3 regions of the Caulobacter sp. X genome follow, and region 1 is predicted to be linked to each of the others. Evidence: predicted binding sites of a transcription regulator. Region 1 holds the regulator's gene; each other region holds the start of a gene.
The links. Region 1 encodes LexA, which represses DNA repair genes until DNA is damaged. Its sites were predicted from a motif close to ATGTTCNCNANNTGTTCT; they were not measured.
Positions count from the first base shown of each region.

Region 2: a site for LexA is predicted at 3,293-3,310, ahead of CSW60_RS15670 (DUF72 domain-containing protein). Genes of this name have one in related genera too.
Region 3: a site for LexA is predicted at 2,760-2,777, ahead of recA (recombinase RecA). Genes of this name have one in related genera too.

Region 1 is NZ_PEGF01000001.1:475,799-480,900, reverse strand. It holds gene CSW60_RS02070 (ComEC/Rec2 family competence protein) at 1-259, shown strand, start outside; gene CSW60_RS02065 (oxaloacetate decarboxylase) at 290-1,045, shown strand; gene lexA (transcriptional repressor LexA) at 1,140-1,841, opposite strand; gene CSW60_RS02055 (lysophospholipid acyltransferase family protein) at 1,963-2,568, opposite strand; gene trpC (indole-3-glycerol phosphate synthase TrpC) at 2,607-3,395, opposite strand; gene trpD (anthranilate phosphoribosyltransferase) at 3,392-4,417, opposite strand; gene CSW60_RS02040 (aminodeoxychorismate/anthranilate synthase component II) at 4,428-5,024, opposite strand.
Region 2 is NZ_PEGF01000002.1:720,738-725,839, reverse strand. It holds gene CSW60_RS15680 (M28 family metallopeptidase) at 1-1,554, shown strand, start outside; gene CSW60_RS15675 (L-serine ammonia-lyase) at 1,714-3,117, shown strand; partial or broken gene CSW60_RS24395 (hypothetical protein) at 3,118-3,195, opposite strand; gene CSW60_RS15670 (DUF72 domain-containing protein) at 3,317-4,066, shown strand; partial or broken gene CSW60_RS15665 (DUF1295 domain-containing protein) at 4,172-5,102, opposite strand, start outside.
Region 3 is NZ_PEGF01000002.1:1,224,919-1,230,020, forward strand. It holds gene CSW60_RS18130 (DUF885 family protein) at 1-974, shown strand, start outside; gene CSW60_RS18135 (EAL domain-containing protein) at 1,011-2,618, opposite strand; gene recA (recombinase RecA) at 2,883-3,953, shown strand; gene CSW60_RS18145 (hypothetical protein) at 4,264-5,102, shown strand, end outside.

The DNA of each region.
Region 1 (5,102 bases):
CCGAGCGACGCCCGACGCCGAGACCCTGTCGGGCCTGTGCGTCAATAGCGAGGTCGTGGTGGTTCGCGCCGTGGCGCCGGAACGCATTCCGCCGCTCTGCGCCGACACCGTCCTGCTGACGGCGGAGGATTTCGCGCGGGGCGGGGCCGCTGAGCTCTATCATCGCGCCGACGGCTGGCGGATCGTCTGGGCGCAGCCCTTGCGCGGCGATCGTCCTTGGAGCCGGCTGCTGACAGCGGATGACGTCGAAGGCCGCTAGAGGTTCGGTGGAAAGTCTGGAGGTCTCGCCATGTCCAACCCGTTCGCCGCCCGCCGCGTCGCCTTCCGCGCCCTGCACGCCCAGGGCTGCTTCACACTCCCCAATCCGTGGGACGCCGGGAGCGCGCGTCGGCTAGAGAAGCTGGGCTTCAAGGCCCTGGCCTCGACCAGCGCCGGCGCGGCCTGGTCCCTGGGCAAGGACGATGGCCAGATCACCCGCGAGGAGGTCATCACCCACTTGCGTATGCTGTGCGCCGCGACAGAGCTGCCAGTGAACGCCGACTTCGAGAACGGCTTTTCCGACACCGCGGAGGGCGTGGGCGAGAGCGTGACCTTGGCGATTGACGCCGGCGTCGCGGGCCTGTCGATCGAGGACTGGTCGGGCTCGGGCCTTTACGACCTGCCGACGGCCGTGGAGCGGCTCAAGGCGGCGCGCCGGGCGATCGACGCCTCGGGCCAGGACGTGATCCTCGTTGGACGCGCCGAAGGCTATCTGCGCGGCGTGCGGGACTTAGGCCAGATCCTGGAGCGCCTGAAGGCCTATGCCGAGGCCGGCGCGGACTGCCTTTATGCGCCCGCCGTGACCGATCCGGAGGAGATCAAGGCTCTCGTGCAGGCCGTGGCGCCCAAGCCCTTGAACGTCCTGCTGTGGGGACCGGAGATGACAGTCGACAGCCTCGCCGCCTTGGGCGTGCGCCGCGTCAGCACGGGCGGCGCTCTCGCGGCCGCCGCCTGGAAGGGCTTCGACGCCGCCGCCAAGCGCTTGGCGGAGGAGGGGCGGCTGTAGGGCTCCCCACAAGGTAAGGCCCCGATCCTCGCCTGAGGTCGGGGCCTTAAATTCGAGACGTCTCGGTGTCCCAGCTTTCCGCTGCACCCAATCCCTAGTGATACCGGCGGATCAGGCCCACCAGCTTGCCTTGCACCTCGACCTGGTCAGGGCCGAAGATACGGGTCTCGTACTTCGGGTTGGCGGCTTCCAGGGCGATCGAGCCGCCCTTCTTGCGCAGGCGCTTCAGCGTGGCTTCCTCGCCGACCAGGGCGACGACGATCTCGCCCGAGGTGGCGGTGTCGCCCTTCTTGATGATCACATAGTCGCCGTCGAGGATGCCGGCCTCGATCATCGAGTCCCCTTGGACCTCGAGGACATAGTGCTCGCCATTGCCCAGCATGGCCTCGGGCACCGGCAGGCGCTCGCGCTCGTGCTGGATGGCGTCGATCGGGGTGCCCGCGGCGATGCGGCCCAGGATCGGTAGTTCGCGACTGTCGTTGGCGGCCGGCGCGGGGGCCGTGGCGGGCGGCGCGCCGCCGCCTTCGAACACTTGCGGGCGGAACGCGCCGCGGCCCTTGGGCGGGGCGGCGGTCGTCGCCTGTTGCGGCAGCTTCACCACTTCCAGCGCGCGGGCCCGGTGGGCCAGACGGCGGATGAAGCCGCGTTCCTCCAGCGCCGTGATCAGGCGGTGGATGCCGGACTTCGACGCCAGGTCGAGCGCCTCCTTCATCTCGTCGAAGGACGGGGAGACGCCGGTCTCCTTGATCCGCTCGTGGATGAACATCAGCAGTTCGTGCTGCTTGCGGGTGAGCATGTCGACCTCGGCTGGAGCGCGGAACAAACCGCAAACCTTGGAGAATGTTCTCTAGGCGTTCTTCCTTAATGTCAAGTTGACGCTGTTCCCCCTGTGTTCAGGCCAGGAATTGCGGGGATTCTCAGCGGTCTTGAGGCGGCGTCGCGGCCGAATCAACCAGGTCTTCGAAGCGCGTCGCCATCTCCGGGAACTTCGGCGTGCAGCCCTCGTAGAAGCTCATGATCTTGCGCATATCGGCTTCGTAGTCGCCCGTTGGGTAGATGGCCGGACCCAAGCCAACCACCTTTCGGCGATAGTCCATCATGCCCAGAACCATCGGCACGCCGGCGCCTTTGGCTATGTGGTAGAACCCGGTCTTCCACTGACGCGCCTTGCCCCGCGTGCCTTCCGGCGCGATCGTCAGCATGAACTCGTCGCGGCGCGCGAACTCCTCGATCATGGCCCTGACCATGTCCTTGGAGCGCTCGCGGTCCAGGGGAATGCCGCCCAGGTCTCGCATCATCTGATCGAACGGCTTCTTGAACAGCGACGCCTTGCCGATGAAGCTGAGCTTCAGGTCCAGGGCGTCGGCCGCGCCGACGAAATAGACGAAGTCCCAGTTGCTGGTGTGCGGGGCGGCGATGATGACGAACTTCCGCGTCTCCGGCGGCGCGCCTTCGATGCGCCAGCCGCGGAGCTTGAAATGCGCCGAGAGGGCCCATTTCACCACGCGGGCGAGCCAGTTCATGCGGTCTTTTCCAGGCCGAGCCAAGGTTGAGCTCAAGCTCAGCCTATCAGAATTCGCGTGGCGGCCGTCACGTCAGCATGTCGCATCAGGCTCTCGCCGACCAGCATGGCCTTGGCGCCGGTGGCCTCCATCCGCACGACGTCGGCGTGGGTGAAGACGCCGCTCTCGGTGACCAGAAGGGCGTCTTTCGGAGCCTGGGCGGCCAGACGCTCGGTGACAGCGAGGTCGACGACGAAGCTTTTCAGGTCGCGGTTGTTGATCCCAACAAGATCCGAGCCCAAGGCGCCGGCGCGCGCCATCTCGGCTTCATCGTGGACTTCGACCAAAGCATCCATGCCCAGGCGCTTGGCTTCCGACATCAGTTCGGCGGCCAGGACGTCGTCGATCATGGCCAGGATCACTAGGATCGCGTCGGCGCCCAGCGCGCGGCTTTCGGCCACCTGCCAGGGGTCAACGAGAAAGTCCTTGCGGATGCAGGGCAGGGCGGTCGCCGCGCGGGCCGCCACGAGATAGTCGTCCGCGCCCTGGAAGCTCGGACCGTCGGTCAGGACCGACAGGCAGGCCGCGCCGCCGGCCTCATAGGCCTTGGCCAGGACCGGCGGGTCGAAGTCCTCGCGGATCAGACCCTTGGACGGCGAGGCCTTCTTGATCTCGGCGATCAGCGACAGCTTTCCCGGCGTGTGCTTGGCTTCCAGCGCCGCCTTGAAGCCGCGGGGGGCGGAGGCCGCCTTGGCGGCGGCGTCGACATCGGCCTGCGAGCGCGCGGCCTTGCGGCCGGCGACGTCCTCGCGCTTGTAGGCGGCGATCTTGGCCAGGATATCGGTCACGCGGGGACTTCCGTATTCGTAGCGGCCACCAGGCCGTCCAGGGCGGCGCGGGCGCGGCCCTCGTCGATGACGTCGGCCGCCAATTCGATGCCCTCGACCAGGGTCTCGACCTTGTCGGCGACCAGGAAGGCCGCGGCGGCGTTCAGCAGCACGATGTCGCGGTAGGCGCCCTTCTCGCCGTCGAACAGGCGGGTCAGGGCGGCGGCGTTGAAGGCGGGATCGCCGCCCGTGATGTCCGACAGCGAGGCGCGCGGCAGGCCGACGGCCTCGGGCGTGATCGTGAACAGATGCATGCGCCCGTCGCGCCACTCGGCGACCTCGGTCTCGCCGGTGGTGGTCAGCTCGTCCAGACCTGAACCGTGCACCGACCAGGCGCGTTCAGCCCCCAGGGCGCCCAGCGCCCTAGCGATCGGCTCGACGAAGCGGGGCGCGGAGACGCCGACGACCTGACGCTTCGCCCCCGCCGGATTGGTCAGCGGGCCCAGCAGGTTGAAGATCGTGCGGAAGCCGAGCTCCTGGCGGATCGGCGAGACGTGCCGCATGGCGCCGTGGTGGGCCTGGGCGAACAGGAAGCAGATGCCGGCCTCGTCCAGCGCCCGCCGTTGCTGCGCGCGCGTCGCGTCGATATTGACGCCCAGGGCGGTCAGCACGTCGGCGGTGCCCGACTTCGAGGTGATCGCCCGGTTGCCGTGCTTGGCCACCTTCAGCCCGCCGCCGGCGGCGACGAAGCCCACGGCGGTCGAGATGTTCAGCGTGTGGAGGCCGTCGCCGCCGGTGCCGCAGACGTCGATGACCTCGTAGGGGTGATCAAGATGCACGGCGGCGCGGCGCATGGCGCGGGCGCAGGCGGCGATCTCGCCCACCGTCTCGCCGCGCAGGCGCATGGCGGTCACGGCGGCGGCGACCTGGGCCGGCGTCGGCTCGCCGCGCAGGCAGGCGGCGAAGAAGACCTCGGCGTCCTCTTCGCCCAGGGTCTGGCCGTCGGCCAGCTTGGCCAGCAGGGGCTTGAAAGCGTCGGACATGGAGGCGGCCCTAGACCCAGACCGCCGCGTCGCGCTTGACGCCCGCCAGGTCCATGAAGTTGGCCAGCATCTGGTGGCCGCCCTCGGTGGCGATCGATTCCGGGTGGAACTGCACGCCGAACACCGGCCGGGTCTTGTGCTGCACGCCCATGATCTCGCCGTCGTCGGTCCAGGCGGTGACCTCCAGCTCGGGCGGGAGGTCCTCCTTGCGGACGGCCAGGCTGTGGTAGCGGGTGGCCGTGAAGGGGTTGGGCAGGCCCTTGAAGATGCCCTTGTCGTTGTGGCGGACCTTGCTGACCTTGCCGTGCATGACCTGCTTGGCGCGGATCACCTCGCCGCCATAGGCTTGGCCGATGGCTTGGTGGCCCAGGCACACGCCCAGGATCGGCAGGTCTTCGGGCGCGCCGCGCAGCAGCGGCAGGCAGATGCCCGCCTGGTCCGGCGCCTTGGGGCCCGGCGACAGCAGAACGGCGTCCGGCTTCAGGCCCAGAGCCTCCTGAACCGTCAGGGCGTCGTTGCGGTAGACCTCGGTCTCCGCGCCCAGTTCGTTCAGATAGTGAACGAGATTGTAGGTGAAGCTGTCGTAGTTATCGATGACGAGTATCATGACGCCGCCTTTCGGAGGTCGGTTCTAGCCTGAGCGTGCGCATTGTGTAGCGCCAATTTCGCCTGCGGCTTTCAGTTA
Region 2 (5,102 bases), on a different contig from region 1:
AAGGTCCTCTCGTCGGACGAATTCGAGGGCCGCGGCCCCGCCACCGAGGGCGAGAAGAAGACCGTCGCCTATATCGTCGACCAGATGAAGGCGATCGGCCTCTCCCCCGCCGGCGACGTGCAAAAGGACGGCAAGCGCGCCTGGACCCAGGACGTGCCGCTGGGCAAGTTCCAGATCGAAGGCCCGGTGAGCGCCAGCGTCACCGTCGGCGGCAAGACCCAGGCCCTGACACAAGGCGAGCAGGTCGCCATCCGCGCGGCCATGACCAATGTCGACGCCGTCTCGATCAAGGACGCCCCGCTGGTCTTCGTCGGCTATGGCGTCAAGGCGCCCGAGCGCGACTGGGACGACTTCAAGGGCATGGACCTGAAGGGCAAGATCCTGGTCGTGCTGATCAACGATCCGGACTTCGAGACCGGAACCGGCGACTTCGGCGGCAAGGCCATGACCTATTACGGCCGCTGGACCTACAAGTACGAGGAAGCCGCTCGCCAGGGCGCCGCCGGCGTGCTGATCGTCCACGAGACCGCTCCGGCCTCGTACGGCTGGAACACGGTCAAGAATTCCAACACCAACGTGATGTTCGACATCGTCCGCCAAGAGCCGGCCAAGTCGCACCCGTCGATGGAGGCCTGGATCCAGCGCGACGTCGCCGTGGACCTCTTCAAGCAGGCCGGCCTCGACTTCGAGGCGCTGAAGACTCAAGCCCAGACCCGCGACTTCAAGCCCGTCACCCTGAACGGCGTGACCTTCTCGGCCGACTACAAGGTCAAGCACGAGGTGATCGTCTCCAAGAACATCGCCGGCCGGATCGTCGGGACGAAGTATCCGGACGAGACGATCATCTACAGCGGCCACTGGGACCACCTGGGCGTCGGCGCGCCCGACGCGCGCGGCGACAAGATCTACAACGGCGCGGTCGACAACGCCGACGGCGTCGCCGCCCTGCTCGAGCTGGCCCGCGCCTTCAAGAGCCAGCCCGCCCCGCAGCGCTCGATCCTGTTCCTGGCCGTGACCGCCGAGGAAAAGGGCTTGCTGGGCTCGGAATACTACGGCGCCAATCCGCTGTTCCCGCTGGCCAAGACGGTGGGCGACATCAACATCGACGCCCTGTCGGCCGCCGGTCCGGCCAAGGACGTCACCACCTCGGGCGACGGCAAGGTCGACCTGCAGGACATGCTGGTCGCCAAGGCCAAGGCCAAGGGTCGCTACTTCTCGCCCGACCCCGCGCCGCAGGCCGGCCACTTCTACCGCTCGGACCACTTCCCGTTCGCCAAGCGCGGCGTGCCGGCCATCTCGATCGGTTCGGGCACGGACCTGGTCAACGGCGGCAAGGAAGCCGGCGAGAAGGCCGAGAACGACTATGTCGAGAAGCGCTACCACCAGCCCGCCGACGAGTGGTCGGCCGACTGGGATCTCTCGGGCCAGGCCGCCGACCTTGGCCTCGTCTACGAGATCGGCGCGGACCTGGCCAACAGCCGCGTCTGGCCGCAATGGCAGGCGGGCTCGGAGTTCAAGGCCCTGCGCGACGCCACGGCGGCGCAGCGGAAGTAGGGTTCGACCCCAAGCGCTCCTTCCCGTGTCATCCCGGCCGGAGCGCAGCGTAGAGCCGGGACCCAGGGGGGTGACAAAGCGCCACGCGCGCGGCCCCTGGGTCCCGGATAGCCTCTAGCGAGGCTTCCGGGATGACATCTTGAGTTTGCGAAATCCCCCATGACCGCCTCCGTCTTCGACCTCTTCAAACTCGGCGTCGGCCCGTCGAGCAGTCACACCATGGGGCCGATGACGGCCGCGGGGCTGTTCGTCGCGCGCCTGCGCGCGGCGGGCCAACTGGAGCAGGTCGCGCGGATCGAGACGCGGCTCTACGCCTCGCTGGCCCTGACCGGTCGCGGCCACGCCACCGATCGGGCCGTGATCCTGGGGCTGATGGGCTTCGTCCCCGCCGATCTCGATCCCGACGCCGGCGACGCGGCCCTGCTGGAGGTCCAGGCGACCCAATCGCTGAAGCTGGGCGGCGCCCAAGGGGGAGAGGGCGTCGACATCGCCTTCGACGAGGCCAAGGACATCGTCTGGCTGGGCCACGAGCGCCTGCCGCAGCATCCCAACGGCCTGACCTTCGTCGCCTATGACAAGGCCGGCGCGCCGCTCGGCGAGCGGACCTATTTCTCGGTCGGCGGCGGCTTCGTCCGCGACGAAAGCGAGATGGGCCGCAACACCCCGCCCGAGGACGGCCCGCCGGTCCCCTACCCGTTCGAGAGCTCGGCCGACCTGCTGGAGCGCGCCGAGGACGCCAAGCTGACCATCGCCCAGGTGATGGCCGCCAACGAGCAGGCGCGGATAAGCCAGGGCGAGATGAACGCCGGCCTCGACCGCATCTTCGGCGCCATGGAGGCTTGCATCGATCGCGGCATGCGCCAGGACGGCGTGTTGCCCGGCGGCCTGACCGTCAAGCGGCGGGCCCGCCAGATCCACCAGACCATCCAGGGCCGCATGGAGCGCCAGATCAGCGACCCGCTGGCGGCCATGGACTTCGTCAACCTGTGGGCCATGGCGGTCAACGAGGAGAACGCCGCTGGCGGTCGCGTCGTCACCGCCCCGACCAATGGCGCGGCGGGGCTGATCCCGGCGGTGCTGCGCTTCTTCGTCCGCTTCCACAACGGCTCGCCCGAACAGGTCCGGGTCTTCCTGCTGACGGCCGCGGCGATCGGCGCGCTCTACAAGATGAACGCCTCGATCAGCGGCGCCGAGGTCGGCTGCCAGGGCGAGGTGGGCGTGGCCTGCTCGATGGCGGCGGCTGGGCTGGCGGCGGCGCTGGGCGGGACCAACGCCCAGATCGAGAACGCGGCCGAGATCGGCATGGAGCACAATCTCGGCCTCACCTGCGACCCGATCGGCGGCCTGGTGCAAATCCCCTGCATCGAACGCAACGCCATGGGCGCCATCAAGGCCATCGACGCCGCCCGCCTGGCCCTGCTGGGCGACGGTCAGCACAGCGTGTCCCTCGACAAGGTCATCGCCACGATGAAGCGCACCGGCGAGGACATGAACGAGATCTACAAGGAGACTTCGATGGGGGGTCTGGCGGTGGGGCTGTCGGTGAACCGGGTGGAGTGTTGAGGGCGGCGTAAGCGCCCCCTCCACCGCTTCGCGGTCCCCCTCCCCCGTTACACGGGGGAGGATGAAGCTCCTCCTCACCCGCACAGCGGGGGAGGTGGCGCGATGCGTCAGCATCGTGACGGAGGGGGCGCTATTGCCTCTCGACGCCCCGCGAAACCTCGCCTAGTTTCCGCGGAGAACATCCAGGGAACACGCACGCATGGGCAAGATCCGAACCGGCATTGGCGGCTGGACGTTCGAGCCGTGGCGCGGGACGTTCTATCCGGACGATCTCAAGCAGAAGGACGAGCTGAAATACGCGTCGTCCAAGCTGACCAGCATCGAGATCAACGGCACCTACTATTCGACCTTCAAGCCCAACAGCTGGCAGAAGTGGCGCGACGAGACCCCGGACGACTTCGTGTTCGCGGTCAAGGCCAGCCGGTTCTGCACCAACCGTCGCGTGCTGTCGGAGAACAACGATTCCCTCGAGAAATTCCTGTCCCAGGGCCTGGAGGAGCTGGGTCCGAAGCTCGGCCCCATCAACTGGCAGTTCATGGGGACGAAGAAGTTCGATCCGGCGGATTTCGAGGGTTTCCTAAAATTGCTGCCGAAGGAGCTGAAGGGCTTGCGCCTGCGCCACGCGCTGGAGGTCCGCAACCCGACCTTCGCCTGCCAGGAGTTCTACGACTTGGCCGCCCAGTACGGCGCGGCCATCGTCTACGCCGTCGACGACGAGGAGCCGACCTGGCCCTGCATCGACCAGCCGACCGCCGACTTCACCTACGCCCGGCTGATGTCGAGCAAGGAGGACGAGCCGACGGGGATGAGTTCGGAGGAGCTGGACGGGGTGGTGAAGCAGGCGCGCGAGTGGGCCAAGCGCGGGGATGTGTTCGCCTACTTCATCGCCGGCGCGAAGGTGCGCAATCCGGCGGCGGCGATGGCGCTGATCGAGAAGCTGGGAGGCTGAGAAACCCTCTCCCCCGGGGAGAGGGAGGGACCCGCGCGCAGCGCGGGAGGGTGAGGGGTTAAAGCCCTCAACCGCCCCCCCCCCCCTTTCACCCTCCCACCGCCTTCAGCGGCGCGCCCCGCCCTCTCCCTCTGGGAGAGGGTTATTCCGGGGAAACCACGGCACGAACCCGCTGGTCCGCGCGACGTACTCCGCATAGCCGGGCTTGGACTTCTTCATCTTGCCCTCGGTGGTCGGCACGCCGCTCCACTTGGTCAGCAGGAAGGTGATCAGCACCGGCCCCGGCAGGGCCCAGGCGCCCAGGCCCGTCTCGGCGGCGATCAAATAGAGACCCCACCAGACGCAGGCGTCGCCGAAATAGTTCGGGTGGCGGGTGTAGCGCCACAGGCCCTTGTCCATGACCTTGCCGGCGTTGTCCGGATTGGCCTTGAAGGCGGTCAGTTGCGCGTCGCCGATGGTCTCGAACAGAATGCCGACGATCGCCAGCGCCGCGCCGGCATAGGCGAGGGCTCCCAGCGGGCCGGGCCCCTGGCCCAGCTGCACCGGCAGGGCGACGAAGAAGCTCAACACCGCCTGCAAGCCGAAGACGATGATCAGCGAGGTGGTGGCGAAGTTCCACCGCTTGGTCTTCTCGTAGTGGGCGAAGATCGCGACATAGCGCCGGTCCGCGCCGTGCTTGCGCCAGCGCCACAGCAGGTAGATCCCCAGCCGCGCCGCCCACAGGGTGCAGAGGCCCGTGAGCAGCAGGCCATGCGGCGTGCGCGGTCCCTGCAGCAGGGTGCTCCAGGCCAGCAGCGCCATGCTCGGGCCCCACCAGGCGTCGATGAAGCTGACGTCCCGCGTCCGCAGGCTGACGGCCCACAGGGCGAGGAACGCGACCGCCGAGACGACGGCGTTGACGGCGAGAGTGGTGAGGATGGGCATGGGCGGCTCGGATGAGTGGGTGCGGGTGATACGAGGCGACGCGGGAAATGGATCCTCCCCTAGCGGGGGAGGTGTCGGCGCAGCCGACGGAGGGGGAAGAGGCAAGGTCAGC
Region 3 (5,102 bases), on a different contig from region 1:
ACTACGCCCTGTCCCTGAAGAACTACACGACCGCGACCCTGACGCCGGACGAGATCCACCAGTTGGGCCTCGACATGGTCAAGTCGATCGAGGCCGAGGCCGACAAGCTGTTCAAGAAGATCGGCATGACGAAGGGCACGGTCGGCGACCGCATGCGCAAGCTGGGCGAGGACTTCTATCCGAACACCGACGAGGCCAAGGAGCAGCTGATCAAGGATCTCAACGCCAAGGCCGCCTGGATCCAGAAGCAGCTGCCGGCCTATTTCGGCCAGCTGCCCAAGGCGCCGCTGGAAATCCGCCGCGTGCCTAAGGCCATCGAGGCGGGCGCGCCGGGCGGCTACTACAACTCGCCCTCGCTGGATGGGAAGCGCCCGGGGATCTACTGGATCAACCTGCGCGACACCAAGGAGCAGGCCAAGTACACCCTGACCACCCTGACGGTGCACGAAGGCGTCCCGGGGCACCACCTGCAGTTGTCGCTGTCCAACGAGGCCCAGGGCTTGCCGCTGATCCGCAAGATCGTCGGTTTCTCGGGCTACGCCGAGGGCTGGGCGCTCTATTCCGAGCAGCTCGCCGTGGAGATGGGCATCTACAAGAACGATCCGCGCGGCCAGATCGGCATGCTGCACGACGCCCTGTTCCGCGCCGTGCGCCTGGTCGTCGACAGCGGCATGCACCACAAGAAGTGGAGCCGCGAACAGGCCATCAAGTACATGGCTGAGACGATGGGCGACGAGGAAAGCGGCACGACCACCGAGATCGAGCGCTATGTCGTGTGGCCGGGCCAGGCCTGCAGCTACATGATCGGCAAGATCGTCTTCCTGCGCGCCCGCGCCAAGGCCCAGAAGGCGCTGGGCAAGAAGTTTGATATCCGCGAGTTCCACGACGCCGCGCTGCTATCGGGCAGCACGCCGCTGACCGTGCTCGAACAGGTCGTCGATAACTACATCGTCTCCAAGGGCGGCAAGGCCTAAGGGGTATGGCGCCTCCTCGAAAGGGGAGGCGCTCCTCTATCCCCAGCTCTCGGAAGCGCCCGCGCGCCGCGCCATGGCGCGGACGGGGGTGGTGGTTCGCAGGGCGGGGGAGGGCTTTTCCGCCGCCTTGCCGTAGAGCCAGCCTTGAGCGAAGTCGACGCCGGCGTTGCGGACGATGTCTTCGACTTCCGGCGTCTCGACCATCTCGGCCACGGTGCGGATCTTGAGGTCCCGGCACATCTGCACCAGGTGACGGACCATGGCCCCGTCGCGGCTGTTGTCGGCCAGCTCGCGGACATAGCGCCCGTCGATCTTCACGATGTCCAGGTTCAGCTGCTGCAGATAGGCGAACGAGGCCGAACCGGCGCCGAAGTCGTCCAGGCACACCATCGAGCCCATCGAGCGCAGCGCCTGGATGTTCTGGTTGGCGAACGGCAGGTCGTCGATCGCCGAGGTTTCGGTGATCTCGAAGATCAGGCGGCCCTTCACCTCGTCGAAGCGGGCCAGCATCCGGTCGATATGATCGACAAAGGTCTCGGAGACGATCGTGCGGCCCGAGATGTTCACCGCCAGCTTCAGCTTGCCGTCGTAGTCGTTGGCCAGGCGTTTGATCACCTGTTCCACCACGACCTTGTCGAGCTCCTCGATCAGGTCGAACTCCTCGGCCATGCGGATCATGGCGAAGGGGCTGGCGCCGTCCTCGAAGCGGACCAGGGCCTCGTGGTGATGCGCCAGGCCCGTAGCCATGGCGACGACCGGCTGGAAGGCCAGGCTGAAGCGGCGCTGGGTGATCACCGCGCTCAGCGCGCCGGCCTGGGCCAGGGTGCGCTTGACCGAGCGGTTCATCGCCTCGGTGAGATTGGCGGGCGGGCCGTCCTTCAGGCCGCCGCGCAGGAAATCATCCAGCGCGTAGCGCAGCGCTCGCAGCGCTCGCGACGGCGGCGAGGCGTTGTCCAGAGGCACGACATGCGCCTTGGCCTCGGTGTTCACGATCTGGCTCAGACGCTTGAGCATGGTCTCGGACTGCTCGTCGCGAGACCGCACCAGAGCGAAGCGGTCCTGCGACAGCTGGGTCGCCGCCGAGCCGCCGTGGGCCTCCGCGCGCACCGCGCCGGCCACGCGGACGTCCAGCTCGGCCGCTTCGCTGGGCGAGAGGCCGTCGCGCATGGCGCCGAGCCCAGCGAACTCGACCATCGCCAGCTCCAGCTCCATGCCGGTGGCGCGGGCCGCCTCGAACAGGCCCTTGGCGATGTCGTCGAACGACTCGCGCGGCTGCAGTTCGCCAGGCTTCAGGGCCGGGGCCGAAGCGTGGGCGACGGTGACCGCGCAGGAGATGCGGCCTTCGTTCTCGGGAAGCGCGCGCAGGATGACGCCGACATGGCGCGTCTCGTCGTCGGCCAGGCGAAGCACGATCGGACCGCGACGCTGGCCATCGTCGGCGGACGCCAGCACGGACGCCATCAGCGGGCGATCATCGGGATGGAAGAGGCTGGTCCAGGCCGCGCCGGTCAAGGCCGCTTCGCTTCGGCCCATGATCCGCTGCGCCGCGCCGAGCACCAGGCGAACCTGGCCGTCCCGCAGCTCGACCAGAAGGTCGGCGCTGGCGAAGGCGAGGCCCAACAAGCGGCGGGGATCGATCGACAAGGCGGCCTTCTCCAAGACTGACCTGGAAGCTTCCACAATTGGCTTAAGGACCGGTTGCAAACCCTGGGTTTAGGGGCTCAACCCCAGCCCATTTTTTCAAGGGCGCGCGGTCTACGACAGAAACGGACGTTTCTGCGTGTGAGAACATCTTGCGAACATGGAACAAAGGCGGTACGCATTAAGGGTGTTCCACAGGTCGTTTCGACAGGGCGCTGGAAGCGCCGGGCGACCCACCGGAATCATGGGATAGAGGGCGGACCAACAATGACCAGTCAGGCGGCTTTGAAACTCGTGGCCAAGGAAGAAGGCGATAAGCAACGCGCGCTAGAGGCGGCTCTCGCCCAGATCGACCGCGCGTTCGGCAAGGGCTCGGTGATGAAGCTGGGCGAAAAGGGCAAGGTCGAGATGGAGTCGGTTTCGACCGGCTCGCTCGGTCTCGACATCGCGCTCGGCATCGGCGGCCTACCTAAGGGGCGGATCGTCGAGGTCTACGGTCCGGAAAGCTCGGGCAAGACCACCCTGGCCCTGCACGTCGTGGCCGAGGTGCAGAAGGCCGGCGGCACCGCAGCCTTCGTCGACGCCGAGCACGCGCTGGACCCGTCCTACGCCTACAAGCTTGGCGTCAATCTCGACAACCTGCTGGTCTCCCAGCCGGACAACGGCGAGCAGGCGCTCGAGATCACCGACACCTTGGTTCGCTCGGGCGCGGTCGACATCGTCGTCGTCGACTCCGTGGCGGCCCTGACCCCGAAGGCCGAAATCGAAGGCGAGATGGGCGACAGCCTGCCGGGCCTGCAGGCGCGCCTGATGAGCCAGGCGCTGCGCAAGCTGACCGCCTCTATCAACAAGGCCAACACCATCGTCATCTTCATCAACCAGATCCGTCACAAGATCGGGGTGATGTACGGCAGCCCGGAAACGACCACCGGCGGCAACGCGCTGAAGTTCTACGCCTCGGTGCGCCTGGACATCCGCCGCACCGGCTCGGTCAAGGTTCGTGACGAGATCATCGGCAACAACGTCCGCGTGAAGGTCGTCAAGAACAAGGTGGCCCCGCCGTTCCGCGAGGTCGAGTTCGACATCATGTACGGCGAGGGCATCTCCAAGCTGGGCGAGGTCATCGACCTGGGCGTCAAGGCCGGCATCATCGAGAAGGCCGGCTCGTGGTTCTCGTACGGCAGCCAGCGCATCGGCCAGGGCCGCGACAATGTCCGCGAGTTCCTGAAGAACAATCCGGACATCGCCAGCAGCATCGAAGCGGCCGTCCGCAAGTCGTCGCAGAAGATCGAGGAAGAGCTTCTGGTCGGCGGCCCGGAGGAGGGCGACGAGGAATAGCCTTCGCGCTCAAGCATTTTCCGACGAAGTGGATACCGGTTCGTCGCCAGAAAATGCGTTCAGGCAAGAGATTGGATCGTTTCCGATCGGAAACGATCCAGGGTTTCGCGGCCCTCGCCTCAGCCACGGGCGGTCCCCGCCTTCAACACGCCCGCGGCCCCACCGCCGCGACGGCCGCGATCAGGCCGCCTGGACCCCATGCCAGGCGGCCTATTTCTTTTGCGGATGCTGGACGCTCGAGGTCGCGGATGATCTTCGCCTTGCCCTGGATGGAGCTGGGCGGCACAACCTGAAGGCGGAGGGAGAGATGATGCGTTCGATCCTTACGGCGGTCGTGATCGCCGGCCTGCCGACGCCATTGCTGGCGGCGCCGCAGGATCAACTGGCCCCCTGTCGCCAGCTCGCCGACCAAGTGCGGCAGCGCGCTCGGACCCACTCCGATTTCGTCAAGCTTGACGTCAACGCCCTGCTTGCGCCCACCTTGATCGTCCGAGGAGCGGTCGCCGCGCCGCCGCGCGCCGTTCGAGCGGCCGCCGAGCGTCTGCTCGACGTCGACTCCGGCGGAGCCCTGGAGCTGTCCATACTCTCGCCTGGCGTCTGGCGAGCCGAGCGCATGGAAGGCACGGCGAATTGCACGCGAGACGTCTTCTTTCGCATGGCGGGCGGACAGCCGGTGACCTTGCCGGCCCCGCCGGCGTTTACGGACCTATGCTGGACCTCCAGTCGTCGTGTCGGCGTCATGAAGAAAGCCGCCGTGCTCGTGCAGCGCGATAGCGTGGATGGGCCCGTTCCTGGATTCGACGTCGAGATCACGCCCTGGCGAGGCGGTTGGCGCCCCGCCTGCCGCCTCTCGGTCCGCTATCGCGACGCCTTCAAGGTCACCGAGTCCTTTGGCGAGAGCCAGGCGCTTCGACGGTCCGCCGCCCCGCTCGCGACGCAACTCGCCACGGCGCTCGCGCGAACCCTTGGCGTCTCGGAACCCTCCGTCGCCGCGGCGGCCCCCGTCGCGGCGGCGCGTCGCTATCCGGCGCTCATGGTCGCCGCCAAGCGGTTCGCCGCTCGCGACATGACCGGCGCCGATAGCCTTCCAACGTTTGGAGAGGCGGCTAAGACCGAGTTCACCGACTTCAGCGACACCGTGACCTCGGC